3 regions of the Mesorhizobium sp. M0633 genome follow, and region 3 is predicted to be linked to each of the others. Evidence: predicted binding sites of a transcription regulator. Region 3 holds the regulator's gene; each other region holds the start of a gene.
What was found. The regulator LexA, encoded in region 3, represses DNA repair genes until DNA is damaged. The targets are predictions, from matches to a motif close to TGTTCNNNNTGTGTTCNG.
Positions count from the first base shown of each region.

Region 1 (9,758 bases), on a different contig from region 3:
GCGCCGCCCATGCCGCCCTGCCGATGCCGGAGCGCGCCGGCCGCTCGATCGGTATTCGTCGTAAGCCGGCTTGAACCACGGTCAAACCGCCGTTAACCTTACCGAGGTTTTAACGTGAACAAGCCGAATTGAGACGTTGAACGACTCAGCGCGGCGTTGGAAAACCGTCCGCATCGAATTGCGATACGGGCGGCGGAGCAGCAGCGGTTCGGGGAACGTGCATGAAAACCGATATCAAGGTCGAGGCGGACAGGCTGGCGGCTGATCCACGCATCACCGACTATGATTTCTGGCGCTCGCTGAAGAACCTCAATAACGAGATCTTCCACATCGCCAACAACAACGAGCCGATCCCCTTCGCCATGATCCGCTGGCGCGCCATCCTGAAGCAGGCGCGGATGAAACGCGGCCACGCCTGAACGGTGGGGGAAGAAACAGACCGGCCGTCCGGTTTGCATTTCTGATGATGTGCTGACGAACGATCCCAAGCGTCAAGGCTGGCGCTTCACCGCCCCCAGCGGCGAGCGCGCTGTCACCGGCGACGACTGGATGATCGCCGTATTGGTCATCGCGAACGGAATGATCCGGTCGATCACCCGCTCGAGCTCGGCCACCGAGGCGACATGCGCCAGCGCGATGAAACAGTCTTCACCGGTGACCCGGTCGCATTGGGCGATTTCCGGCAGGTCGCGGATGATTTCGGCCACGACGGCGAGCTGCCCCGGCACCGGCCTGATGCGCAGCCATGCCGACAGCTTCATGCCGAGCGCGGCCGGATTGATACGCACCGTATAGGCCTCGATCACACCGCTTTCCTGCAGCCGCTTGATGCGCTCGGCAACGCTCGGCGCCGACAGGCCGACCGACCGCGCCAGTTCGGCGGTGCTGGTGCGGGCGTCCTTTTCCAGCAGGCGCAGGATTTTCAGGTCCGCCGGATCCAGATCGCTATTTTCATTTCGAAGGCGTTTCAGCGGAATACTTCTTGCTTTCGGAAAGGAAATGGCCGCAATGCCCGGCCATCATCCATATCAATGGCAAAAATCGCCTGCGATACTGATCCCATGCAAGATCGGACGCAAGCCCCCGCAGCAAGTCCGGCACTCGCCGGCCCCGCCTTTACCTTGGCAAACGCGGTCCCGCCGCATCTCTGGTTCGGCGTCAGCGCCGTGTTCCACTATCTCGGACCGGCCTTGGCGGTGCTGCTGTTCCCGCATGTCGGCGTGCTGGGCATGGCTTGGCTGCGCATCGCCACCGCGGCACTCGTCTTTGCCCCATTGACCCGGCCATGGGCGGTCTTCGCCCGCGCCGATCGCTCGACGCGGTTGTTGCTTGTGGCTTTCGGCGCCTGCCTTGGGGTGATGAATTGCTCGTTTTACCTGGCGCTCGACCGGCTGCCGATCTCGCTGGTGGCGGCGATCGAATTCGTCGGCACCATCGGCGTTGCGCTTGTTGGCCTCAGAAGCCCGCGCAATCTCGCCGCCCTCGCAATCGCTGTCGCCGGCACCCTGTTGCTGATCGACGTCAAATGGTCGAGCGATCCCGTCGGCCTGTTCTGGGCCTTCCTCAACGGCACGCTGTTCGTTGGCTACATCGTGCTCGGCCACCGCGTTGCGCGCGGCGGCGCCGGCGATGGCATCGCCGGGCTGGGTGCCGCCATGGCGGTCGCCCTTCTCGTCGTTCTGCCGATCGGTTTCGCCGATGCTCTGCCGGCTTTCTCGGCGCCGCCGCTGCTGCTTGCGGCGGTCGGCGTCGGCATCTGCTCGTCGGTCATTCCCTATATTTGCGACCAGCTTGCCATGTCGCGGCTGCCGCGCTCCAGCTTCGCGCTGATGCTGTCTTTGCTGCCGGTCACCGCGACGTTGATCGGCGTCATTGTGCTGCGGCAGGTGCCGAGCCTCACCGACTGCATCGGCATCGCGCTGGTGGTGGCCGGCGTCGCCCTTCACAAACCGGCGCCGGCGCCCACCTGATCAGGCCAGCTTCTCCTTGAGGAAAGCGATCGTCCGGCCCCAGGCGAGGTCAGCCGCCTTCTTGTCGTAGCGGGCCGCCGACGTGTCGTTGTTGAAGGCATGGTTGGCGCCTTCATAGACATAGACCGAGTATTCGACATGAGCCGCGTCGAGTGCCTTCTTGAAGGCATCGATGCCGGCATTGGTGCGGGTGTCGAGCCCGGCATAATGCAGCATGAGCGCGGCCTTGATCTTCGGCACGTCCTCGGCCTTTGGCTGCATGCCGTAATAGGCGACGGCGGCGGCGAGGTCCGGCGCGTTGGCGGCCAGCATGTTCACCGTGCCGCCACCCCAGCAGAAGCCGACGGCGCCGACTTTGCCGTTGCCGTCCTTGTAGCCTTTGAGATAGGCGACCGTTGCCACGGCATCGGCGGCGACCTGTGCTGGATCGAGCTGGGAAAACAGGTCACGTGCCCTGTTTTCATCGTCCGGCGTGCCGCCGAGCGGTGTCATGAAGTCCGGCGCAAGCGCCACGAACCCTTCCAGCGCAACGCGCCGCGCCACATCGCGGATATGTGGGTTGAGACCCCTGTTCTCGTGCACCACGATGACGGTGCCAAGCTTGCCGGTCTGGTCCGCCGGCTTGACCAGATAGCCCTTCATCTCGCCAGCGCTGCCGGGATAGCTGATGTCCTCGCCATTCACACGCGGATCGTCTTCCGCCACGATTGCCGCCTGGGCCGAGTTCGCCGCCAGCAGCGGCGCGATCGCGGCAGCTGCCGCACCCGATCCGGCAAGCCTGGTCAATTGCTCCATGAAGCGCCGCCGGTCGAGCGTCAGATGCGCGTATTCGTCATAGGCATCGATCATCGCCTGGGTAATGACAGGCTCGGCGACAGTGGGTCCGGCAGGTGTTGTCATGGCTTGCTCCTCGGCCCCCCGCGGCAACATAGAGCCGAAGCTTGCCTGGTCCAGTCACGGCTGAGTGAGGCTGCCATAAGTCCCTGCACGAGGGCCGTGATGCCGCGCGCCGCACTGTTGTTAAATTTTGGTCCTTTGTGGCAATGCTAAATGCACGCACCACAATGTAAAAAGAAGGGCTATGCCTTACTCGGGCCATTTGGCGAACGAGAATGGCCATTTGGCGGGAAAAGAATGCCTGATTGACGACGAAGGAATACGCCCATGACCTTTCCCTCCCCGCTTCTGGCAAGTGGGTTCGCCCTCGCCGCTATGGCTTTGCTGGCGCTGCGGTTCACTGCCTTCACCGCATTCAAACGATCGTTGATCAAAATCCGCGCCAACCGGCACCCGCCCGCAAACACCAAAGCCTGAGGAAAGGTCATGGACGTTCAGGACATCATCAACACCGTCTCCCAGAAATCCGGTCTCAACCAGGCTTTGACGGAAAAGATCGCCGGCACGATTTTCTCGGTGCTCGAACACGAGGCGGAAGGCACGACTCTGTCCAGCTTCTTCGCCAAGATCCCGGGAGCCGACGCCCTGGCCAAGCAATATGATGTCATGGCTCCCGGCGCAGCTTCCGGTGGTGGCCTCCTGTCCTCGCTGGAGGGCGCGCTCGGCGGCGCTCTCGGCGAAAAGACCGGCGCGCTGATCAACGGCGTCGCCATACTAAAGGCATCGGGCCTCACGCTGGCACAGATCAGCCAGGCCGGCACGATGCTGGTCCAGCAGGCCGAGACAGCCGCCGGCCCGCAGCTGACCAGTGAGGTACTTGCATCGGTACCCGACCTGAAAGGGCATCTCGGGCTCTGAAGGAACTTCTCTATTTCGGCAGCGTATAGGCCATCACATAGTCGCCCGGCTTGGTACCGACCGAGCCGTGGCCGCCGGCAACGATGACGACCAACTGGCGCCCGTCGGCTACCGTGTAGGTCATCGGTGTCGACTGCCCGCCCGCCGGCAGCCGCGCCTGCCAGAGCTGTTTGCCGGTCGTCAGGTCATAAGCGCGCACATAGTCATCGACCGCCGCACCAAGGAAGGCGACGCCGCCGGCAGTGATCATCGGCCCGCCAATGCCGGGCACGCCGACCTTGAATGGCAGCGGCAATGGCGTCATGTCGTAGACGGTGCCGTTGCGATGCTTGTAGGCGACCTTTCCGGTCCGAAGGTCGGCACCCGCCACATAGCCCCAGGGCGGCGCTTGGCAGGGAATGCCTAGCGGCGACAGGAACGGCTTCAATATTACTGCGTAAGGCGCACCGTCATTGCGGTTCAGGCCTTGTTCGCTGCCCTTGGTGTCACCGGGCGGCGGCACGTCGGCGCGCGGCACCAGCTTGGAGATGAACGCCAGGTATGTCGGCATGCCGAACATCACCTGCCGGACCGGATCGACTGCCACGCCGCCCCAGTTGAAAATGCCGAAATTGCCGGGGTAGATCAGCGAGCCCTGCAGCGACGGCGGCGTGTAGCGGCCCTCATAGCGCAACTTCCGAAGCTCGATCCGGCAGGCCAGCTGGTCGAACATGGTAATGCCCCACATATCGGCGCCGGTCAGCGGTTTCGGACTGAAGCTGAGATCCGAGACCGGCTGCGTCGGCGAGGTATGGTCGCCTTCGATCGCGCCGCCCGGCGCCGGCACTTCCTTGACCGGAACGATCGGCTCGCCGCTGCGCCGGTCGAGCACATAGAGGTCGCCCTGCTTGGTCGGCCCGACCAGCGCCGGCACCACGCCATTTTCCGTGGTGATGTCGACCAGCGTCGGCTGCGCCGGCACGTCCATGTCCCAGAGATCGTGGTGCACGGTCTGCCGCACCCAGCGCAATTGTCCGCTGTTGAGATCGAGCGCGGTGATCGAAGAGGAGAATTTCTCGTCATTGGCGCTGCGCCCGGCGCCGAGCTGGTCCGGCGTCTTGTTGCCGAGCGGCACATAAAGCAGCCCGAGCTTCTCGTCGACGCTCGCCGTCGACCACATGTTGGGTGAGTTGTTGGTGTAGGTCTGGTCCGGCGGCAGCGGCGTCGTCTGGTCCGGATTGCCGGAATCCCAATTCCACAACAGCGCGCCGGTGTCGGCATCGTAGGCACGGATGACCCCGGACGGCTCCTGCGTCGAATAATTGTCGTTGACCGCGCCGCCGACGATGATCTTGTTGGCGACGATCAGCGGCGCCGAGGTCGAATAATAATAGCCCGGCTTCGGATATGGCATGTTGGCGAGCAGGTTCAGCGTGCCGCCTTCGGCGAAAGTCGGGCAGACCTGGCCATTCGCCGCATCGAGCGCGATTAGCCGGGCGTCGGATGTCGGCAGGTAGATGCGTGTGGCGCAGGGCTGGCCAGCGGCGACCTTGGCATCGGCATAATAGGACACGCCGCGGCAGGTCTGGTGCTGGCGGTCCTTGTTGAGCTTGACCTGCGGATCGAAGCGCCATTTCTCCTTACCGCTCGCGGCATCGATGGCGATGGCGAAATTATGCGGCGTGCAGATGTAGAGCGTGTCGGCGATTTTTAGCGGCGTCACCTGATAGGTCGTCTCGCCGATGTCGTCGGGCCCTTTCACGTCGCCGGTGCGATAGGTCCAGGCCGGCTGCAGATTGGCAACGTTTTCGGCGGTGATCTGGTCGAGCGGCGAATAGCGCTGGCCATATTGCGTGCGACCGTAATAGTGCCATTCGCCAGCCGGCACGTTGCCGCCGAGATCGGCCGTCGGCGTCACCTTGTCGGTGTTGAGTTCACCCGCAATATCCTTTGGATCGGTCGTCATCGAATAGCCGGCGACCGCAAGCGAGGCCAGCACGGCGAGGATCAGCGGCGCGCGTCCGTCGGGACCGGTAAGCCCGCGCCGCGCCCATGGCGTCAACAGCCATAGCGCGACAAGCACGATGATGCCGCCGCGCGGGCCGAGCTCCCACCAGTCGAAGCCGATCTCCCAGACCGCCCAGGCGAGCGTGCCGAGCACGATCGCCGCGTAGAGCCACAGCGCCGTGGATCTGCGCCTGTAGAGCAGCCAGGCCGCGACAAGGAAAGCTAGACCGACGATGACGTAGTACCAGCTGCCGCCCAGCGTCACGAGCCAGATGCCGCCGCCGCCAATCGCAAGGCCGATGAGGAAAAGGATCAGGGAGGTGATGACCACAGCCAAGACGGTGCTCCTTCGACTGGTGCGCTCCGCGACGCGTCCATGGGCAACCCCGCATTGCGTTCCTGCCCCCACGCAACTTTCTCCGGCCCGCTTCCCCTGTCAAGCAAGCTCGGCGTTTTACGGTGCCGGCCCATCGCAAGCCCGGCGTTTTGGTTAGCGGACCCATCCAGATTGTGAGTCTACCGACTGGACAGAGAACAAAACGGAGACACTTCTGGCCTTTCGCTGCCGAATCACTACATTCGGGGGAGATGTCCGGCTTTTCGGAAGACATGCCCTTTTTTGACGAACCGAACGCGCGGCCCGTGGCCCCGTCGGGCATTGCCGCGCGCGCCATGGCTGCCCGCAGCAACCAGAACAACGCGCCCGATTATCTCAACGGCCTCAACCCCGAGCAGCGGCTGGCGGTGGAAACCACCGAAGGCCCGGTGCTGGTGCTGGCCGGCGCCGGCACCGGCAAAACGCGCGTCCTGACCACCCGCATCGCCCACATCCTTGCCACCGGCAAGGCTTTCCCCTCGCAGATCCTCGCCGTCACCTTCACCAACAAGGCGGCGCGCGAGATGAAGCAGCGCATCGGCCTGTTGATCGGTGAAGGCAATGTCGAGGGCATGCCGTGGCTCGGCACCTTCCACTCGATCGGCGTCAAGCTGCTGCGCCGGCACGCCGAGCTGGCCGGGATCAAATCCGATTTCACCATCCTCGACACCGACGATGTCGTGCGCCTGATCAAGCAGCTCATCCAGGCCGAGGGCCTCGACGACAAGCGCTGGCCGGCCAAGCAGTTCGCCCAGATGATCGACGGCTGGAAGAACAAGGGGCTAGGCCCCACCGACATCCCCGAGGGCGATGCCCGTGCCTTCGCCAACGGCAAGGGCCGCGAGCTCTACAAGGCCTACCAGGAGCGGCTGAAAACGCTGAACGCTTGCGACTTCGGCGATCTCCTGTGCCACCCGATCCGCATCTTCCGCGCCAATCCGGACGTGCTGAAGGAATACCACAAGCGCTTCCGCTACATCCTCGTCGACGAATATCAGGACACCAACACCGCCCAGTACATGTGGCTGCGCCTGCTGGCCCAGCGGCCTCAATCCTCCCCCCTTGAGGGGGAGGTGCCCGCGAAGCGGGCGGAGGGGGTTGCCGCAGAAGGCACCGCTAGAGCGTCGAGCACTGCCGCCGGTAGGTCGAGCACTGCCGCACGGACCCCACCCGACCGGGCGTCGCCCGGCAACCCTCCCCTCAAGGGGGAGGGAAGCCCGCGCCTGTCCACCGTAAATATCTGCTGCGTCGGCGACGACGACCAGTCGATCTATGGCTGGCGCGGCGCCGAGGTCGACAACATCCTGCGCTTCGACAAGGATTTTCCCGGCGCCACCATCATCAGGCTGGAGCGCAACTACCGCTCGACCGCGCACATCCTCGGCACCGCCTCCCACCTCATCGCCCACAATCAGGGCCGTTTCGGCAAGACGCTGTTCACCGAAAAGATCGCCGAGGACGACGAGAAGGTGCATGTCCACGCCGCCTGGGATTCCGAGGAGGAGGCCCGCGCCGTCGGCGAGACCATCGAGGCCTATCAGCGCCAGAAGCACAATCTCAACGACATGGCGATCCTCGTCCGCGCGTCCTTCCAGATGCGCGAATTCGAGGACCGCTTCGTCACGCTCGGCCTCAATTACCGCGTCATCGGCGGCCCGCGCTTTTATGAGCGGCTCGAGATTCGCGATGCGCTGGCTTTCTTCCGCGTCGTCGCGCAAGGCGCCGACGACCTCGCCTTCGAGCGCATCGTCAACGTGCCGAAGCGCGGCCTTGGCGAGGCCACCATCCGCCAGATCCACGACACCGCACGGGCGCTGCGCATCCCGATGCTGGAGGCGGCGGCAAAACTTGCCGAAAGCGACGAGCTGAAGCCGAAGCCGCGCGCCGCGCTGCGCGAGGTCGCGGCCAATTTCGAGCGCTGGCAGAAGGCGCTGGAAACCACCCCGCACACCGAGCTCGCCGAGACCATTCTGGAGGAGAGCGGCTACACCGACATGTGGAAGAACGACCGCTCGGTCGAAGCACCCGGCCGGCTGGAGAACCTCAAGGAGTTGATCCGCTCCATGGAGGAGTACGAATCGCTGCGCTCCTTCCTCGAACACGTCGCACTCGTCATGGACGCCGAGCAGAATGCCGAGCTCGACGCGGTCAACATCATGACGCTGCATTCGGCCAAGGGCCTCGAATTCGAGACGGTTTTTCTCCCTGGCTGGGAGGAAGGGCTGTTCCCGCATCAGCGCGCGCTGGACGAGGGCGGCCGCTCAGGGCTGGAGGAGGAACGCCGTCTCGCCTATGTCGGCCTGACCCGCGCCAAGAAGAACCTGCACATCTGGTTCGTCTCCAACCGCCGCATCCACGGCCTCTGGCAATCGACCATCCCGTCGCGCTTCCTCGACGAACTGCCGGAAGCTCATGTCGAAGTTTCCGAGAGCGGCAACTCCTATGGCGGCTACGGCAATGCCTATGGCGGCGGCTCGTTCGCCTCCGGTCGCGGTGGCCAAGGGGCGGGCAGGCAGAACCCCTATGGAGCATCGCGCTTCGACAACATCGGCGGCAACAACGGCGCCGAGAAATCCGGCGCTTTCTCCAGCACCTATGCGACGCCGGGCTGGCAACGCGCCCAAGCGAACCGCACCGAGGCCACCGACCGCAATTGGGGCACGCGCTCCGGCCACCAGGTCGAGCGCATCGGCTATGGCGAAACCGACTCCGGCTACGGCGCCGGCCGCACCTCGGTCAAGGGCCGCACCATCGACGGCGAGCTGGTCGCCAAATCCGTCGCCGACACGCCGTCCCCCTTCAGCGTCGGCGACCGCGTCTTCCACCAGAAATTCGGCAACGGCAACATCTCGGCCATCGAAGGCAACAAGCTGACCATCGACTTCGACAAAGCCGGCCAGAAACGCGTGCTGGACGGGTTTGTGACGGGGGTTTGAGGTCGCCGGTCACCGATACCGCGCCTGGTTCCACTTATGGCCGAGCAGCGACAGGATGATGATCAGCCCGTTGAAGAACTGGACGTAGAAGCCGCTCAGGCCTGCCGCGACGACGCCGGTCTGGATGAAAGAGACCGTGACCGCGCCGATCGCGCCGCCGACAACAGTGCCGATGCCGCCCCAGGTCGGAGTGCCGCCGACGAACACCGATGCCAGCACCGGCAACAGGTATCCGTCGCCCGCCGTCGGCCACCAGGTGAAGTTGATCATCACCGAGAACGTGCCGGCGATTGCCGCGCCGATGCCGACGAAGACGAACACTTTTACCCTGACGCGCTTGACGTCGATACCCATCTGCTGGGCGCTGTCGGGATTGTCGCCGACCACCTTGACCTGCGCGCCGAAGCGATGGCGGTTGTAAAGCAGCGCCGACAGCACGACGAAGGCGATGGCCCAGAAGATCTGCACCGGGATGCCGTAGAGCTGGCTGGAGAAGATCTTGTAGGCCCAGCTGTCGGCAAGGCCGGTCAGCGCCGTCGACCTGCCCTCGTTGATGATCTGGATCAGGCCGCGCAGCAGGAAATTCATGCCGAGCGTGGCGATCAGCGACGACAGCCCGCCATAGACGACCAGTGAGCCGACCAGGAAGCCGAGCAGCATGCCGGTGACCATTGCGGCGGCAATGCCGAGGAACGGGTCGTAGCCGGCCTGCACGACCAGCGCAAACACCCAGGA
Region 1 covers NZ_JAMYQC010000007.1:143,458-153,215, reverse strand. Annotated here, with positions in the region: gene NKI47_RS09760 (thioesterase family protein) at 1-74, shown strand, start outside; gene NKI47_RS09755 (hypothetical protein) at 222-419, shown strand; gene NKI47_RS09750 (Lrp/AsnC family transcriptional regulator) at 492-971, opposite strand; gene NKI47_RS09745 (EamA family transporter) at 1,062-1,970, shown strand; gene NKI47_RS09740 (dienelactone hydrolase family protein) at 1,971-2,870, opposite strand; gene NKI47_RS09735 (hypothetical protein) at 3,294-3,725, shown strand; gene NKI47_RS09730 (glucose/quinate/shikimate family membrane-bound PQQ-dependent dehydrogenase) at 3,736-6,048, opposite strand; gene NKI47_RS09725 (ATP-dependent helicase) at 6,300-9,023, shown strand; gene NKI47_RS09720 (ABC transporter permease) at 9,033-9,758, opposite strand, start outside.
Region 1: NKI47_RS09725 (ATP-dependent helicase) is a predicted target of LexA. The motif match lies at 6,242-6,259, and genes of this name have one in related genera.

Region 2 (9,758 bases), on a different contig from region 3:
CGACCGCTCGGCGGCGAGAAGGCCGGGCGACTGGTCGGCCTCCGGCGCCGAACCGCAGCCGGCGGAGTGATGGCCTGATGTCGAAGAGCAACACCATCCTCTATCTCGACGGCGTGTCGGTTTCCTTCGACGGGTTTCGCGCCATCAACAACCTTTCGCTGGTGCTCGACAAGGGCGAGATGCGGGCGATCATCGGCCCCAACGGCGCCGGAAAGACGACGATGATGGACATCGTCACCGGCAAGACGCGGCCCGACGCGGGTGAAGTTTTCTTCAACGGTGAGGTCGACCTGACCAAACACGACGAGGCCGAAATCGCCATGATGGGCATCGGCCGTAAATTCCAGAAGCCGACCGTCTTCGAAAGCCACACGATCGAGGACAATCTGATGCTGGCGCTGAAAGGCCCGCGCTCGATCTTCCCGGCACTGTTCCATCGTCGCTCGGCCGCGGACGTGCGGCAGATCGACGACATCCTCGGCATCATTCGGCTTGGCGACAAGCGTGACGAACTCGCCGCCAATCTGAGCCACGGCCAAAAGCAATGGCTCGAGATCGGCATGCTTCTGGCGCAGGATCCGAAGCTGCTGCTGGTCGACGAACCGGTTGCCGGCATGACCGACGCCGAGACCGAGGAAACCGCGCGGCTGCTCAGGGACATCGCGCGCGACCATTCTGTCATCGTCGTCGAGCACGACATGCATTTCGTGCGCGAGCTCGGCGTCAAGGTCACCTGCCTGCACGAAGGCTCGGTGCTTTCCGAGGGCAGTCTCGACTTCGTTTCGGCCGACGAGCGCGTCGTCGAAGTCTATCTGGGGAGATGAACATGGTCTGGCGCGTTCCGTTCCATCATTTCGACCTTTCGTTCTTCACGCGTTGGAGAAAACGCTGACCATGCTCGAAGTCTCCAATGCCACGCTGCACTACGGGGCTGCCCAGGCGCTGCGCGGCGTCTCGCTGAAGGCCGGCGCCGGCAAGATCACCTGCGTGCTCGGCCGCAACGGCGTCGGCAAGACCAGTTTGATGAGATCGATCGTCGGCCATCACCGGCTGACGAGCGGAAGCGTTGCCTTCGAGGGGAAGGCGCTCGACCGGAGCGCGGCGTATGATCGCGCCCGGTCGGGCATCGCATTCGTGCCGCAGGGCAGGGAGATATTTCCGCTGCTTACGGTGCGGGAAAACCTCGAATCGGGTTTTGCGCCGTTGAAGCGCGCCGATCGCAACATTCCCGGTCACGTCTTCGAATTGTTTCCGGTGCTGAAGCAGATGCTCGCGCGCCGCGGCGGCGATCTTTCCGGCGGCCAGCAGCAGCAGCTTGCCATCGGCAGGGCGCTGGTGATGCGGCCGAAGCTGCTGGTGCTCGACGAGCCGACCGAAGGCATCCAGCCGTCGATCATCAAGGACATCGGCCGCGCCATCCGCTATCTGCGCGACCAGGCCGGTATCGCCGTGCTTCTGGTCGAACAATATCTCGACTTCTGCCGGGAATTGGCCGACGAGGTCAACATCATGGACCGCGGTCAGATCGTCCATACCGGCCCCGCCGAGGATCTCGACCGGGCGGACGTCCGCAAATTCCTGACTGTCTGAATTCTTATTGATTCCGTTACTTTGCAACTCTGGCGCGCTGCAGATTGCGTGCTAGATTTTGCTTGGCCTTGGTGAGTCGGCCGCTTTCCGTACCAGTTTCAACTTGGCAGATCAGGGGAAGGCGCGGCCCGCGTCGGCACGCTTGCGCGCAAGCCCTTCCAGCGATCTGTTGTCGTCCAACATTTCGGGTGCTTGGGAGCCAGGGCCAGTCAATGGAGCGCTATGTCGAGGACTACCAGAAACGACGGCTCACGGAGCGCGTCGATATCCTGACAGCCATCAACATTCTGAAATCGCAGGGGTATGACCACGACGAACTCATCGCGGAGATCACCAAGGTCTTCTATGTCGATCTCGATGCTTTCAAAGAGATTGTCAGGGTTGATCGGCGTCCGGACGAGCGCGCCGCATAGCCGGTAATTGAGGACCCGGCCAGGCAGACCACCGACAGCGGGGGCGTCAGCCTGCGACCCGCTTCATCAGCGCGATGGCGCCGAATGGAGCGCGGACCTTGCCCTCGGTGATGAAGTAGACGAACACGTCGCGTGGCTTGACCGGCGCGTCGGTTGAAGGAGCGACACGCGGCAGGTCGGCCGGCACCTTGCCTTCCGCCCAGGTTTTTGCGCGCGCCGCCCATTCATCGAGCGCCTTTGGCGTGTAGCAATCGGGATTGTCGTCGCTGCCGGTCTGCAGCCGCGCATAGATGAAATCGCCGGTGACGTCGGCAATCCCCGGATATTTGGCGTGGTCGGCATAGACGATGGCGGCCTTGTGCTTTCGCGCCAAGGCGGCGAACTCCGGCACGACGAAGCTGTCGTTGCGCACCTCGACCGCATGGCGCAGCGCAACGCCGTCCTGCTTTTCCGGCAACAGCTTGAGGAAGGCCTCGAAATCGTCCGGGTCGAATTTCTTGGTCGGCGCGAACTGCCACAGGATCGGCCCGAGCTTGTCGCCAAGTGCCGCGACGCCCGACCCGAGGAAGCGCATGATCGATTCCCCGGCCTCGCCGAGCACGCGGCGGTTGGTGACGAAGCGGTTGCCCTTCAGCGAATAGACGAAACCATCCGGCGCCTCGTTGGCCCATTTGACGAAGGTCGGCTCCTTGAAGCTCGAATAATAGGTGCCGTTGACCTCGATAGTGAGCACCTGCCGGCTGGCATAATGCAGTTGCTTGGCCTTCGACAATTTGTCCGGGTAGAAGGACGTGTCCCACGGCTCGAAGGTCCAGCCGCCCATGCCGGCGCGGATTGTTCCTGATTGAGTCATGGTCGTCCTCCCGGTTTGCAGAAAAGGATCACGCGATGGCGGTCGTCTCGACGGCTTTCGCCATGTCGACGATCGTCCATCCTGGCCGATATGGATTGGGCCGGCGACCCGTTTCGCGAAAGCCGTAGGCCTTATACAACGAAACGTTCCGTTCCATTCTGGCATTGGTGTAGAGTCGGATTTCCGGCAAGCTCCACAAGCGCGTCTGTTGCTCGGCCCAGTCGAGCAGCCCGATGCCGAAACCCTTGCCCTGAAAGGCGGGCGCAACGGCGACGCTGAAGATCATTGTATGGTCCGCATGTCGTTCGAGAACGATCAAGCCGGCCGGCTGTCCGTCCTGCTCCGAAAGCCAGACCTCGCCGCGTTCTATGCGCGGCGCATAGTCCTCGGTGACGGGGATCGGCGGTGCGCCGAGCAGGGCAGTGTAGGGCGCGTAGGCGTCGGTGGTGAGCGAGATCACCATGGGGAGATCATCGGCCCGAGCGGCTCTCATGATCAAAACTGGCCCGCGCCGGCAGCGGCCGCAATCACCTTGTCCATGCCGGCCGCTATCGCGGCGACGGCATTGCGACTGGCGTCGCCCAAGCCGTGGCGCTCGGCGAGCCAGTGCGCGTCATTGTAGGAGAGCCAGACCTTGCCTTGCTCGTCCTCCCAGGCCAGTGCCTTGACCGGCAGATCGATGCCGGCAAGCTGCCGGTCCTGCATCAGCGGCGTGCCGCCTTTCGGGTTGCCAAAAATCAGAAGCTGGGTCGGACGCAGAGAAGCTTCGACACTGCGCGCACCGGCGGCGTGGTCAATGCGGGCGAAGACCAGCAATCCTGCACGTTCCACAGTCCCGACCAGGCGATCGATCGTTTCGGCCACGCCGAAGCGGCTTTGGACCGTGATGAGACCGTTCTTTGCCATCACTCCGCCGCTTCGCGCTTGCCTCCGGGGCGCCGCTCCAGCAATTCCCTCAGGAACTGCCCGGTATAGCTGCGTTTTTCGCGAACGATGTCCTCAGGCGTGCCGGACGCTACCAGCTCGCCGCCGCCGTCACCACCTTCGGGGCCAAGATCGAGCACCCAGTCAGCGGTCTTGATCACCTCTAGATTGTGCTCGATGACAACGACCGTGTTGCCCTGGTCGACCAGCTCGTGCAGCACTTCAAGCAGCTTGGCGACGTCGTGGAAATGCAGGCCGGTGGTTGGCTCATCGAGAATGTAGAGCGTCTTGCCGGTCGCCTTGCGGGACAGTTCCTTGGCAAGCTTGATGCGCTGCGCCTCGCCGCCCGACAAAGTCGTTGCCTGCTGGCCAACATGGATGTAGCCGAGGCCGACCCGTTTCAGCGTCTCCAGCTTGTCGCGCACACCGGGCACGGCGGCGAAGAAATCGACGCCTTCCTCGACCGTCATGTCGAGAACGTCGGCGATTGATTTGCCCTTGAACAGGACGTCGAGCGTCTCGCGGTTGTAGCGCTTGCCGTGGCAGACGTCGCAGGTGACGTAGACGTCGGGCAGGAAGTGCATCTCGATTTTGATGACGCCGTCGCCCTGGCAGGCCTCGCAGCGGCCGCCCTTGACGTTGAACGAGAAGCGGCCCGGCTGGTAGCCGCGCGCCTTGGCCTCCGGCAGGCCGGCGAACCAGTCGCGGATCGGCGTGAAGGCGCCGGTATAGGTGGCAGGGTTGGAGCGCGGGGTGCGCCCGATCGGCGACTGGTCGATATCGATGACCTTGTCGAGGAATTCCAGCCCCTCGATTCGGTCATGCTCGGCCGGATGCTCGCGCGAGCCCATGATGCGGCGCGACGCCGCCTTGAACAGGGTCTCGATCAGGAAGGTCGACTTGCCGCCGCCGGATACGCCGGTGACGGCGGTAAACGTGCCGAGCGGGATTTCGGCGGTGACGTTCTTCAGATTGTTGCCGCGCGCGCCGACGACCTTCAGCCGGCGGTTCTTCTTGGCCTCACGCCGCACTGCCGGCGTCGCCACTTCCAGCTCGCCCGACAGATATTTACCGGTGATCGAAGCGGGCGTCGCCATGATCTGCTGCGGCGTGCCCTGGGCGATGATGTGGCCGCCATGGATGCCGGCCGCCGGGCCGATATCGACGACGTAGTCGGCATGCAGGATGGCGTCCTCGTCATGCTCGACGACGATGACCGTGTTGCCGATGTCGCGCAGATGCTTCAGCGTGTCGAGCAGGCGGGCATTGTCGCGCTGGTGCAGGCCGATCGACGGCTCGTCGAGCACATAGAGCACGCCGGTCAGGCCGGAGCCGATCTGCGAAGCCAGCCGGATGCGCTGGCTCTCGCCGCCCGACAACGTGCCGGAGTTGCGCGACAGCGTCAGATAGTCGAGACCGACATCGTTGAGGAAGCGCAGCCGCTCGCGGATTTCCTTGAGCACGCGCACCGCGATCTCATTCTGCTTGTCGTTGAGCGATGCAGGCAGGTCGGTGAACCACTGGTCGGCCTTGCGGATCGACAGCTCGGTGACCTCGCCAATGTGCTTGCCGGCGATCTTGACCGCGAGCGCCTCGGGCTTCAGCCGATAGCCGCGGCAGGCCGGGCAGGGCGTGGCCGACATGAAGCGCTCGATCTCCTCGCGCATCCAGGCGGATTCGGTTTCCTTCCAGCGGCGCTCGAGGTTGGGGATGACGCCCTCGAAGGTTTTCGTCGTCTTGTAGGAGCGCAGGCCGTCATCGTAATGGAAGGTGATTTCGCGCTCGCCGGTGCCGTGCAGGACGGCTTGCTTTGCCTCCTCGCTCAAATCCTTGAACTTGTCGCCGAGCTTGAAGCCATAGGCAACGCCCAGCGCTTCCAGCGTCTGCGCATAGTAGGGCGAGCTCGACTTCGCCCAAGGGCTGACGGCGCCGGCGCGCAGCGAGACATTCTCGTCGGGCACGACCAGGCTGGCATCAATGGCGCGTTGGCTGCCGAGCCCGTCGCAGGTCGGGCAGGCGCCGAACGGATTGTTGAAGGAGAACAGCCTGGGCTCGATCTCGGGAATGGTGAAGCCGGACACCGGGCAGGCGAACTTTTCCGAGAACAGCATGCGTTCATGCGTCTCGTTCTTCGATTTGTTGACCGAATCCTCGCCGGTCTGGCTGGCGTCGAGCGGCTTGTCGGCAAATTCCGCCACCGCCAGCCCGTCGGCCAGCTTCAGCGCGGTCTCGATGGAATCGGCGAGCCGCGTCGCCAGATCGCCGCGCACGACGATGCGGTCGACGACGACGTCGATATCGTGCTTGTACTTCTTGTCCAGCGCCGGCACGTCGGCGATCTCATAGAAGACGCCATCGACTTTGACGCGCTGAAAACCCTTCTTCTGCAGCTCCAGCAGTTCCTTGCGGTACTCGCCTTTGCGGCCGCGCACCATCGGCGCCAGAATGAACAGCCGGGTGCCTTCCTCGACAGCAAGCACCCGGTCGACCATCTGCGAAACCGTCTGGCTCTCGATCGGCAGGCCGGTGGCCGGTGAATAGGGTACACCGACGCGGGCGAACAAAAGCCGCATATAATCGTAGATCTCGGTGACGGTGCCGACCGTCGAGCGCGGGTTCTTCGAGGTGGTCTTCTGCTCGATGGAGATGGCCGGCGACAGGCCGTCGATCTGGTCGACGTCAGGCTTCTGCATCATTTCGAGGAATTGCCGTGCATAGGCCGAAAGGCTCTCGACATAGCGGCGCTGGCCCTCGGCATAGATGGTGTCGAAGGCAAGCGATGACTTGCCGGACCCCGACAGGCCGGTCATGACGATCAGGCTGTCACGCGGCAGATCGAGATCGACATTCTTCAGATTGTGTTCGCGTGCCCCGCGAATGGAGAGATATTTATGGTCGGCCATCGCCGGTCGCCGCCTCAGAATCTGGAATTCGTGGGATGGGCGGGTTTTCCCGACCACCCCCTATGTAGGCAATTTCGCCGCCTTTTCGAGAGACGCCACAACTCTCGACCAAAGCGTTTAACCGCCTTTCGCGCGAACGGGCAAGCGGAAAGAACAAAGGCCGAACACGCTCCTGACAAAAGCTGCCCGTGGGGCCGGCTTCCCAAAACGTCTCGCGATCACATTTTTCGGTAATCGGCTATTCAAGGTTGACGTCCCTGCACCGTGGGGGCAGACTCCAGACGTCAACGAAGCCGGCCGTCTTTCGATGGCCTCGCGGCCTGGGGCTAGCCTGCGAGACGCCGCGGGTTATGCGATGAGCGCTTCGACGACGACAGTCGCAACCAACAGAAGGAGAGCAGAGGCATGACTCCACCGGATTGTTCGTTGAGGCTCCACGTGTCGCTGGAGCCGCGGCAGGTATAAGTGGCCAGGGTCAGGCGTTTTCGCTGCCCGCCAAACGGATCTGCTGATCCCCATAAAATCAGAGACTGCTAGTCGGATCGTCGGCTGAATGCCGCGAAGCATCCGAAATAAAATGCCGGCAGTACACTCCCGGCAATTTGGATTTCAGATCCAAGAAGCCCCGTCAGTTGCAAACGCAATGGCGGGGCTGTTCGTTTGAAGCGCAATATTTGTGGTTCACACCAGGCGAGCTTAGCGGCTGGAGGGCCTGATCCCGCCGGTAGCGACATCGATGGTGATGCTACCGGAAATCCGAACGTCGGTATCGCCAATCTTGAAGGTGCCGTTGCCGCTGCCTGGAGCCATATCGTCAGGCTCAGGCCGCGGCGCTGGCTCGGCGATGCGATAATCGCTGGTCACACCGGGCAGGGCGCCCTTTTGCGAAGACATCGAATTATCTTGGGCAAGTGCCATACCCACCAGCATGTTCGTGCCGGCTACGGTAGCGATAGCAAGGCATAACAGGCTGGACGAGCGGCTGGCGGTCATCGCCGGACTATAGTGCCGCGATAGCGGCAAGACCAGACCGATGTCGCTGAAATTGCGGGCGCTCAATCGCGTCAGTTCCGTCCGCCGGCCCGGCTCGTTCATGCGGCCTGCTTGCGAGTGTCGAAAACATGGTCGACGAGGCCCCAATCCTTGGCCTCCTGCGCGGTCATGAAAAAGTCGCGGTCGAGCGTGCGTTCCACTTCTTCGTAGGTGCGGCCGCAATGGCGGGCGTAAAGATCGGTCATGCGCCGCTTGGTGCGAAGGATGCCCTCGGCATGGCGCTGGATATCGGAGGCTTGGCCCTGGAAACCGCCGAGAGGCTGATGCAGCACGATGCTGGTGTTGGGTAGCGCGATCCGCCGCCCCGGTGTGCCGGCCATCAAAAGGAACGAGGCCATCGAGGCGGCGAAGCCCATACAAACCGTGGAGACCGGGCAGCTGATATACTGCATCGTATCGTAGATCGCGAAACCGCTGGTCACCACGCCACCCGGCGAGTTGATGTAGAGCGAGACCTCCTTGTCGGGATTGTCGGATTCCAACGACAGAAGCTGGGCGCAGACCAGCGCCGAGGTGCCGTCGTCGATCGCCCCGTTGATGAAGACGATGCGCTCGCGCAGCAGCCGCGAAAAAATGTCGAAGGCGCGTTCGCCGCGGCTCGACTGCTCGATCACCATTGGCACCAGATTGGCAAGGCCGCTCATCGGTTCTCTCCGTTGACTGTTGTCGTTCAGGCCGCGCGCAGGAAGAGGCGCGGCGTGTTTGCGGCGATCTGCTTGTGTCTGGGAGTGCGCGCTTCAAACGAAAGCCGGCAACCGGCGCCTGCCATCGCGATCTCCGGCACTGCTGCCCGAGCAAAACCATCATGGACGATGCGCAGATGCGTGCCGCCGGAAACGGTGCGGTCGAGCGTAAAGGTGACGATGCTGTCCACAGGGCTGTCGTTCATTGGGCTGTCCAGGGGACTGCCGGGCGGCACCTGCGTATCGCCGGGCGCCGGCCGCTCCCGCCAGGAATAGCGCAGCAGCCGTCCGGGATCCGCGTCGAGGATTTCGCACTCGATCGGCGCATTCGGCGCTTTAAAGGCAAAGCGGTTGCCGATTTCGGGCTTGATGTCGTTCGGCATCATCCAGGCCGCGAGCAGGTCCGGCACCGTCAGCGCCCGCCACACCTTTTCCGGCGGCTCGGGCAGCTCGCACTCGAACTCGATCTTGTCTGCGGCCATTTCGGCGCGTTCTTTGCCTCGGCTGGTCATTGGTCCATGTCCTTCAAAACCGTCTTGAGCCTTTCGATGCGCTCTGGCCAGAACGCACGGTAGCGTTCGATCCAGCCGAGCAGTGGCGCGAGCCCCTTCGGATCGACGCGGTAATAGGCGTTGCGACCGGCCCGGCGCTCGACCACGAGGCCGGCGCCGCGCAGCACTGCGAGATGTTGCGATACCGCCGGCTGCGATACCGGTATGCCAGTGCGCAGTTCCGACACCGTCATCTCGCCGTCGGCGAGCCGCTCATAGACGGCGCGACGCGTTGGATCCGCTAGTGCCCGAAAAATGTCTGCTTCGATCATGCCGAAAGCATAAGTCAATGCTTATCGGTTTGGCAAGCCGTGTTTTTTAAGACAGGCGGTGTTTTTTAAGACAGGCGAGGTTTTACAAACTCGCTGGAAGCCAGCGTCTCACCATGTCGGGGGATCCGTTGAACGTCGCCTCGAAAACTGGTGACGCGAGCACAGCATGAATATGAAGCAATTCGGAGCCGACGTTTCGGAAGCCATGTTGCCTGTGCGCGGCAACAACAAGCGACTGTCCGGCAGTCAAGACGAGATGCTCTTCGTCGATCCACATCTCGGCTCTGCCAGCGATGACGGTAAGCACTTCCTCGACGGGGTGCCAATGTGTCGGGGCGCCAACCGCGGGTTCGACCCATTGTTCGAATATGCAAAGTTGAGTTGCGCCGTTGCAGGCCGAGACATGCATGCGGGTCTTTACTCCCGTCCGCCATTCTTCTTGCGGCTGATCGTCATGCTCGACCATCTTCATTGAGTTCGCCTCGATCTCAGGGTTCGTGGAAATTCGACGCCAAG
Region 2 covers NZ_JAMYQC010000021.1:63,483-73,240, reverse strand. Annotated here, with positions in the region: gene urtC (urea ABC transporter permease subunit UrtC) at 1-70, shown strand, start outside; gene urtD (urea ABC transporter ATP-binding protein UrtD) at 78-824, shown strand; gene urtE (urea ABC transporter ATP-binding subunit UrtE) at 895-1,590, shown strand; gene NKI47_RS21510 (hypothetical protein) at 1,803-2,003, shown strand; gene NKI47_RS21505 (DUF72 domain-containing protein) at 2,050-2,856, opposite strand; gene NKI47_RS21500 (GNAT family N-acetyltransferase) at 2,885-3,355, opposite strand; gene NKI47_RS21495 (DUF302 domain-containing protein) at 3,352-3,762, opposite strand; gene uvrA (excinuclease ABC subunit UvrA) at 3,762-6,683, opposite strand; gene NKI47_RS21485 (hypothetical protein) at 7,380-7,778, opposite strand; gene NKI47_RS21480 (ATP-dependent Clp protease proteolytic subunit) at 7,775-8,380, opposite strand; gene NKI47_RS21475 (SRPBCC family protein) at 8,407-8,931, opposite strand; gene NKI47_RS21470 (ArsR/SmtB family transcription factor) at 8,928-9,242, opposite strand; gene NKI47_RS21465 (cupin domain-containing protein) at 9,325-9,714, opposite strand.
Region 2: uvrA (excinuclease ABC subunit UvrA) is a predicted target of LexA. The motif match lies at 6,833-6,850, and genes of this name have one in related genera.

Region 3 (9,758 bases):
TCAGCGGATGGTCTGGATCGGCCAAACCGTCGATGATGTTGAAATGATGCCGGTCAGGTTCGACCACCGAGCTGGTCGCGGTACCCAGGCCGATCCAGATGTTGGCCAGCAACGCGCTCTGACGCAGGAATTCGGCGCGCTCGCCGCCGCTGGCCCAGCAGGTCAGGCGGGCCTTGTCCATCGGGCGCAGCAGCACCGGGCTTTCGGCCTGCGCCTCGGCCTCATCGATCGCGATCGTCTCGTTCATGCCGGTGCGCATGATCGGGCGCAAATCATGCACCCCCGAGATCGACACCACGTGACGAACGCGCCGGACCACTTCGGGCGCCAGCGGCGTCGTCGCCGTAACCATCCGGCTAACAAGATGGCCGCCGGCCGAGTGTCCGGTCAGCATCAGCGGCCCTGGGACCATCGCCGCCGCCTTGCCGATCGCCGCGCCGACTTCCTTGACGATGCCGCCAATGCGTATCTGCGGACAGAGCGTGTAGGACGGCATCGCCACCGCATAGCCGCGATCAACAGGGCCAGTGGCAAGATGCGACCAGAAATTTTTGTCGAATGCCATCCAGTAGCCGCCATGAACGAACACCACGAGTCCCTTGGGCTTGATGGCCGGCAGGAAAAGATCGAGCCGGTTGCGTGGGTTGTCGCCATAGGCCATGTCGAGCCGCGCCCTGCCCTCGGTCGAAAGCACGTCGCGGAAACCCGCGCGGGCTCGATCCAGGCCGCCGGCCAGCGATCGCTGCCGGCTACGTTGGCGCCGTTGGCATAGGCGTTGTCCCAATCGGCAATGTGACGTTCGAACACCCTGCGCCCTCCCTGGCATATGGCCTTGCAACGTAGCCGTGAGCATCGCGCGGCGCGTCGTCGCCAGCCTCACGATTCCAGCTCTCGCATCAATCTCAAGTGACAGCCGCCTTGATGGCGAAGCGCGCTTCCTTCCACGCACCGGTGCGCAGGATGTCCTCAAGCACTTCGACGGCCTGCCAGACATCGGCATAGCCGACATAGAGCGGCGTAAAGCCGAAGCGCATGGTCGATGGCGCGCGAAAATCGCCGATCACGCCACGTTCGATCAGCGCGCGCATGATCTGGTAGCCATGCTCATGCATGAATGAAATCTGGCTGCCGCGTTTTTCCCCATCGCGCGTGCTCTCGAGCGTGAGCCCGTAAGTGCCGCACTTTGCCTCGACAAGCTCAATGAACAGATCCGCCAGCGCGATGCTCTTCTTGCGCACCGCCGTCATGTCGACATCGTTCCAGATGTCGAGCGCGCCCTTCAGCGTGCGCATCGACAGGACCGGCTGGGTGCCGCACAGAAACCGGCGGATGCCGGTGCCGGCCGCATAGCCTGGCTCGAAGGCGAAGGGCCGTGCATGGCCCCACCAGCCGGTGAGCGGCTGCTGGATGTCGGAAAGATGCCGCTCAGCCGCATAGATGAAGGCAGGCGCGCCCGGGCCGCCATTCAGATATTTGTAGGTGCAGCCAACGGCAAAATCGGCGTTTGCCTTGTCGAGCTCGACTGACATCGCGCCGGCGGTGTGGCAGAGATCCCAGACGATCATCGCCCCGGCTTCCTGAGCCCTGCGCGTCAGCGCCGGCATGTCGCGCAGTTCGCCCGACTTGTAGTTGACGTGGTTGACCAGCACCACGGCGGTGCGTTCGTCGATCAGCTCTTCGATGGTCGGCGCGTCGATCCCCGAGAGGCGCAGCAGCGTATCTTTTCGCGTCGAAACCACACCCTCAGCCATGTAGAGGTCCGTCGGAAAACTATCGCCCTCGGCGACGATGACCTGCCGCTCCGGTCGCATGGCCATGGCGGCGTGCAGCAGCTTGTAGATGTTGACCGATGTCGTGTCGCAGACCACCGTCTGGCCGGCCGCGGCACCGATCAGGCGCCCGAGCTGGTCGCCAAGTTCAAGCGGCATGTTGAACCAGCCGGCCGTGTTCCATGCGCGGATGAGATCATGCGACCATTCTTCGGTCGCGGCCTTGTGCAGTTCATCGAAAGCGGCACGTGAAGCAGCTCCTAGCGAATTGCCGTCGAGATAGATCACTCCTTGCGGCAACACGAAGCGGTCGCGCATCGCGCGCAGCGGATCTGCGGCATCCATCGCCTTTATGGCGGCGAGATCGGGAATTCCTGTCATGATGTGCCTGCTCCCCCCAAAAATTCAACGCAACGCCGGACACGCATCGACTGTTCTTCCATCACCTGGTTGCGCGCAGCAAGGCTCCACCGGCGAGAAGCAGCCTGACCAGGCGACTGGAAACCAGGAGTTAACCCGAGGTTGGCGTTTTGAGTTCGTTTCGTTCACGGTGCATTGACCGAACCGCGCAGTCGATACGGGTTCAATTCCGTGCCCTTTGCCGACCGACGGCCGATGTCAGTGCTGCCTTCTGGGAAGCCAGAAGGCGCAAACGAAAGCAGAATCAAGGGGATGACGCTCGCGACGGTGAAAATGCGGCATTCCGGTAGGGGCGTGGTTTGTTTCCCAAGCCTTAACGCATTCATTAAACTTTAAACGGTTGCGGAACACAACTGGAACAGATAGTGTTTGTTCTGGGTTTGTTTTTCTGATTCTGTTGGGGGTCGCTATGCTGACACGCAAACAACACGAACTGCTTATGTTCATCCACGAAAGGTTGAAGGAAAGCGGTATTCCGCCCTCCTTCGACGAGATGAAGGAGGCGCTCGACCTGGCTTCCAAATCGGGAATCCATCGGCTGATTACGGCGCTGGAGGAGCGCGGCTTCATTCGCCGTTTGCCCAACCGGGCCCGTGCGCTGGAGGTGCTGCGCCTGCCTGACTCGATCGCCCCCGGCCTCAATGCGGCACGCAAGTTCTCGCCGAGTGTCATCCAGGGTAGTCTTGGGCAAGGCGCCCCTCGGCAGGGCAAGCCGACATCGTCGCGCGTCCCTGCAGCCGGCAATGACGACGATGTCGTCGCCGCCGTTTCGATCCCGGTGATGGGCCGCATCGCCGCCGGTGTGCCGATCGACGCCATCCAGCACCAGACGCATTCGATTTCGGTGCCGCCGGATATGATCATGGGCGGCGAGCATTATGCGCTCGAGGTCAAAGGCGATTCGATGATCGAGGCCGGCATTTTCGACGGCGACACGGTGATCATCCGCAATGCCGATACGGCGAGCCCCGGTGAGATCGTGGTGGCACTGGTCGACGAGGAGGAAGCGACGCTGAAGCGGTTCCGCCGCAAGGGCGCCTCGATCGCCCTGGAAGCCGCCAATCCGGCCTACGAGACGCGCATCTTCGGACCAGACAGGGTCAAGGTGCAGGGCAAGCTCGTCGGACTGATCCGCCGCTACTGAGCTCCGCCCTTGGCGCCGGCTTTGGGGTTGTCGGCCCTGCGGTATGGCGGCAGGCCCCGTGCCGCGCGTGAAAATTTCCGCTGCACGTGCCAGGGCCGGTATGATTTTTCGACCGCGAAACGGATTTCGGCGCGCGTTGCCGCTTGTGGATCGAAGTAGACGGCGGCACTTCCCGCGCGCGCCAGTTGCCGTTTGGTGACGACGAGGACCAGTCGGTCGTAGTAGCAGGGGTTATGGGCGGTGGCGTCGTCGATGACGATCAAGCTGGCAAAGGCGCAGGCTGGCCGCGCAGTATCGCGGTCCTTGGCTTGCGCGATGATCGCGCCGGATGGATGCCTGGCAAGGCAGAGGCCGTCCGTGCAAATGAACGGCATGCCCGGCGGTAGGTCGGCCGGATCGGCAATGTCGAATTGCGGGTCGTTCTTTCCAGGTGTTTCCGGCGCGACGATAGCCTCTGATGTGAGCGCGCGTTTCCAGTTGTCGATGGTGAACTCATTCGGGCGTGCCCGGTTGACCGCGAGTTCACCGCTGCCGATCGGCAGCGCGACCAGCCGTGCGTCCTCCGAGACCAATACGTCGGGTATGCGTGTCTGCGTTGTCGTCAGCAAGCCGGCGAGCGCAAAAGGAAGTGCCGCCAGCCGCAACCAGGTCGTCGCCATGCTGGCAATGACGAGGGCGATCGTCACCAGAAGGACGGATCTCAGCGAAATTAGCCCGACCGCATCGATCGGCGAGCGCTCCGAGATCCACCCGGACAGGGCGATCATCGCCGTCAGCCCCTTGCCCATGACATAGAGGAAAGGGCCATCCGCACCGAACGGCATCGCCAGCGCGCTGAGAACGGCGAAGGGCATGACGACCAGTGAGACGATGGGCATGATGGCCAGATTGGCGAACAGGCTGAGAGGCGCCACGCGCTGGAAATGCCATATGGCGAAAAGCGCCGTGGCGCTCCCTGCAATGATCGAGGTCATCGCCAGACCGCACATGCCCAGCAGGACCTTTCGAGTGGCAAAGCGTAGCGGCGACCGCCGCGGCGGCGGCGTGGTGGCCCTGCCGGCGCGGTAATCGGACCAGCCTGCATAGGCGCCGACAAGGGCCGCCGTCGCGGCGAAGGACATCTGGAAACTCGGACCGACCACCTCGTGCGGCGACACCAGGATGACCGCGATGGCCGAGATCGCCAGGTTGCGCATGGTGAGCGCGGCCCGGTCGAACAGCACGGCGATAAGCATCACCGCCAGCATGATGAAGCTGCGTTCGGCCGCCACGACAATGCCGGAAAAGACGAGGTAGGCCGAAATCGAAAAAAGCGCGGCGGCCGCGGCATATTTCTTGACCGGCCGTCGCGATGAGAAATCGGGAAACAGCGCAAAGGCACCCCGCAGCAGCGCCATGATGGTGCCGGCGACCAACGCCATATGCAGCCCCGAGATGGAGATGATGTGGTAGATGCCGGTGCGCCGCATCGCTTCGTTGATCTCCTCGGGAATGCCGGCGCGCACGCCGACGATCAGCGCAGCAGCAATCTCGCCCTCGGCACCGCCGATGCGGCTGCGGATATGGTCGGCGATGGATTCGCGCGCGTCTTCGATCGCGGAAGAAAGCTGCGCGGCAAGCGGCATGCTGCCCGACGACACGACTTTCGGATTGCCGAGAAAAAAGCCGCTGCCGCCGATACCGGCGAAATAGCTGTCGAAGGAGAAATCATAGCTGTCGGGCCGCACCGGGCCGGTCGGCGGCAGCAGCCGCACATAGCCGGTGATCTCGGAACCGGCGGTCAGCTCAGCCGGTATCTTCATCGCCGAAACGCGGACCCGTTCCGGCATGTAGCGCAGTGTCGGCCTGGCGGTTGAGATCACATCGATTGTCAGCCTGATGCGGCCGCTCGCCATGGGCTCGTACGATACGACGCGACCCGTCAGCCGCGTCGAGATTTCGGAACCGAGCATATGCGTTCCGACACGCCATGTCTCGAACTTGGCGGCAAGTACGCCAAGCGCGCAGAGCAGCGCCACCATGAAGCACAGGCGCGTCCTGGGCCATGACCGTGAGACGACGGTACAAAGGGCCGCGAGGAGCGCGATTGCGATCGGCTGTGGAAAGGCCGGCTCCACCGACAGCCCGAAATATACGACCACCCCGCATGCGAGGAACACCGGCACCAGCAGGAAGGCGATGCCGCGGTCGAGTTCCAGGCCGGCTGCCGAGGTTACGCTGTTGCGGATACGGGACGGTGACGGGAGGCGGAAACGCCTGGGCAGGCGTACGATGGGCTCGCCCGCGGGCACGAGAACCGCTGCTGGGTCGCTGGCCGGCAGCGACGGAGCATCGAAGCGCGGAGCGGGTAGCAATGCCGGTGCCGGCAGGACAGGCGGGGGAGCGGCAAACAGCAAGCGTTCGCTGACGCCGCTGCCAACGTCCACGCCCTCGCCCGCACCACGGCCTCGCACAGCCATCGGGTCTGCCCCTTGCGCCCTCGACCTCCTATGCTACATGAACGCGCAACGCGCGAAAGTCCGCAAACCCACTTCCTTCGCCCGCCTGAGAGTTCCATGCCCGATAAGGTCGTCACCCGTTTTGCCCCCTCGCCCACCGGCTATCTGCACATTGGCGGGGCGCGCACGGCGCTGTTCAACTGGCTGTATGCCAAGCACACAGGCGGCACTATGCTGCTGCGCATCGAGGACACCGACCGCGAGCGCTCCACCGATGCGGCAAGCGCGGCCATTCTCGACGGGCTTTCCTGGCTTGGCCTGACATGGGACGGCGAGCCGGTGTCGCAGTTCGAGCGTGCGCCGCGCCATCGCGAGGTGGCCGAGGAGCTCGTTCGTATGGGCAAGGCCTATTATTGTTATGCGACGCCTGCCGAGCTAGAGGCAATGCGCGAGAGCGCACGGGCCAAGGGGCTGCCTCCCCGCTATGATGGACGCTGGCGCGACCGCGACCCGTCGGAGGCGCCGCCCGGCGCCAAGGGGGCGATCCGCATCAAGGCGCCGACAGACGGCGAGACGGTGGTGCATGACCGCGTCCAGGGCGACGTGCGCTTTCCCAACAAGGATCTCGACGATTTCATTATTCTGCGCTCGGACGGTAATCCCACCTACATGCATGCCGTCGTCGTCGACGATCACGACATGGGCATCACCCACATCATCCGCGGCGACGATCATTTGACCAACGCCGCACGCCAGACCGTAATCTATCAGGCCATGGGCTGGGAGGTGCCATCGATGTCGCATATCCCGCTGATCCACGGTGCCGACGGCGCCAAGCTGTCGAAGCGGCACGGTGCGCTTGGCGTCGAAGCCTATCGCGCCATGGGCTACCTGCCGGAGGCGCTGCTCAACTATCTGGCGAGGCTTGGCTGGAGCCACGGCGACGATGAGATCATGTCGATCGCCGACATGATTGCATGGTTCGACATTGGCGACGTCAACAAGGGCGCCGCCCGTTTCGACTTCGCCAAGCTCGAGGCGCTTAATGGCGTGCATATGCGCCGGATGAACGACGCGGCGTTGCTCGACATCTTCATCGCCACTCTGCCCTATCTAGAAGGCGGCCCGGCAATCGCCGCTCGCCTCGACGACAGACGCAGGGCGCAACTGCTTGCCGCGTTGCCGGGCCTGAAGGAGCGCGCCAAGACGCTGGTCGAACTTGTTGAAGGGGCTGCATTCCTTTTCGTCGAGCGGCCGCTGCCGGTCGACGAGAAGGCGGCGGCGCTGCTCAGCGGTGAGGCGCGCGCGATCCTCCGGGGCGCTCATGCGGCACTAGCCACGGTTTCGGAGTGGTCTGCCGCCTCAGCCGAAGCCGCGATCCGCGACTATGCGCAGTCCGCCGGCCATAAACTCGGCGTCGTGGCCCAACCTTTGCGCGCCGCGCTCACCGGCAAAAGTACCTCGCCAGGTGTCTTTGATGTGCTTGCCGTGCTTGGCCGCGAGGAAAGCCTGGCGCGGATCGCTGATCAAATCGATTAGCAAACTGGCCCAAGAAGATTGGCATTGAAAGGTGTGTTTCGCAGTGCAACATTGGGTCTTGGCCTAATCTGCCGCGCAGATTCAATTGCGGGCGCAAATGTGCGTATTCCGATGCTTTTGACGTGTTGGGTTCAGATATTTTGCCTTTGCCGGCCTGAGGAAACAAAAAGGAGTTTGCTATGACCGAACCTGCGACAAAAATGGAATTTGGCGGCAAAACCCAGGCATCGACGGCCAAGCTGGAACTCGGCGGCAAAATCCATGAATTCAAGATACGAAGTGGTTCGGTAGGACCTGACGTTATCGACATCGGTTCGCTCTACAACACCGCCGGCGTCTTTACCTACGATCCCGGTTTTACGTCGACGGCGAGCTGCGAATCGGAAATCACCTTCATCGATGGCGATGCCGGCATTCTTTTGCACCGCGGCTACCCGATCGACCAATTGGCCGAGCACGGCGACTTCCTCGAAGTCTGCTATCTCTTGCTCTATGGTGAACTCCCGACCAAGGCGCAGAAGGACGATTTCGACTACCGGGTGACGCGCCACACCATGGTGCATGAGCAGATGTCGCGCTTTTTCACCGGCTTCCGCCGTGATGCGCATCCGATGGCGGTGATGTGCGGCGTGGTCGGCGCGCTGTCGGCCTTCTATCACGATTCCACCGATATCTCGGACCCCTATCAACGCATGGTCGCGTCAATGCGGCTGATCGCCAAGATGCCGACGATCGCGGCGATGGCCTATAAATACCACATCGGCCAGCCATTCATTTACCCGAAGAACGAGCTGAATTTCGCAGCCAATTTCCTGCATATGTGCTTCGCCGTGCCTTGCGAGGAATACAAGATCAATCCGGTGCTGGCCCGCGCGATGGAGCGCATCTTCATCCTGCACGCCGATCACGAACAGAACGCCTCGACTTCGACCGTCCGCCTGGCCGGCTCGTCGGGCGCCAATCCTTTTGCCTGTATCGCTGCCGGCATCGCCTGCCTGTGGGGTCCCGCACATGGCGGCGCCAACGAGGCAGCCCTGAACATGCTGGGCGAGATCGGTCATGTCGATCACATCCCGGAATTCATTGCGCGCGCCAAGGATAAGAACGATCCGTTCCGATTGATGGGATTTGGCCACCGCGTTTACAAGAATTACGATCCGCGCGCCAAGATCATGCAGAAGACCGCGCACGAGGTCCTGGGCGAGCTCGGCATCAAGGACGATCCACTGCTCGACATCGCCATGGAGCTGGAAAGGATCGCACTGACCGATTCCTATTTCATCGAGAAGAAGCTCTATCCGAACGTCGATTTCTATTCCGGCATCACGCTGAAGGCGCTGGGCTTTCCCACCACCATGTTCACCGTGCTGTTCGCGGTCGCCCGCACCGTCGGCTGGATCGCGCAGTGGAAGGAGATGATCGAGGACCCGCACCAGAAGATCGGTCGCCCGCGCCAGCTCTATACCGGCGCGCCGGAACGGGACTACGTGCCAATCGCGAAGCGGTGAAGGTGGTGAATGGTGAATGGTGAATGGTGAATGGTGAATGGGAGTAGCGAAGCGTCGCTCCCTGTCCATAGAAACCACTATTCACAATTCACTCACTTCCTCACCATGCCCATCACCACACCCGCGGCAATCTCGCCTGACGGCTTGGCGGTTGCCATACGCCCGGCAATGTCGGCAAAACCGTGCTTCTGCCAGGTGCGGTAGGCGGTATCGGAGAACAGCGCTTCCAACTGCCGCGCCAGATAATGCGGCCGCACATATTGATTGTAGTGTTCCGGCACAACCGGCCGGTCGGCAATGAGATTGGGCAAGGCTGCGCTCCATACTTTGATCAGCGGCTGCGCCATGCGCATGACCGGATCGAGCCGGTAGCAGGAGATCATCGGCACACCCGCCAGTGCCAGTTCCAGCGATACCGTCCCCGACGCGATCAGCGCCGCATCCGCCTTGCCGAAGGCCTGCCATTTGCGTTCGGCATCAAGTATGATCTCCGGCTTCTCGTCCCAGCTCGCGACCGAGGTCCTGACCAGGTCGGCGACGTGCGGCACCGTCGGCAACAGCAGGCGCAAGCGGTGCCCGCGCGCCCGCAGGATCGACAGCGTTTCGCCGAACGGCCCAACCAGGCGCCGCACCTCGCCGCGACGCGAACCGGGCAATACAAGCAACGTTTTCACACGGTCAGCGGAGAGGTTACGCGGCTGCGCCTGCGCCCTGGCGGCACTGACTATGCCCGGATCGTGTGCAAGGCGATGCCCGACATAGGTGCCGGGCGGCCCGCCCAGGCGAGCGAGTTCCTTCACCTCGAACGGCAGGATGCAAAGAATGTGATCGACATATGGCTTCATCGCCGCCGCCCTGCCCGGCCGCCAAGCCCACACGCTCGGGCAGACATAGTGGACGATCGGGATAGTCGGATCGGCGGCACGCACCTTCTTGGCGA
Region 3 covers NZ_JAMYQC010000022.1:86,037-95,794, forward strand. Annotated here, with positions in the region: partial or broken gene NKI47_RS22145 (hormone-sensitive lipase) at 1-807, opposite strand, end outside; gene kynU (kynureninase) at 903-2,150, opposite strand; gene lexA (transcriptional repressor LexA) at 2,599-3,333, shown strand; gene NKI47_RS22160 (ComEC/Rec2 family competence protein) at 3,327-5,792, opposite strand; gene gltX (glutamate--tRNA ligase) at 5,889-7,310, shown strand; gene gltA (citrate synthase) at 7,490-8,818, shown strand; gene lpxB (lipid-A-disaccharide synthase) at 8,911-9,758, opposite strand, start outside.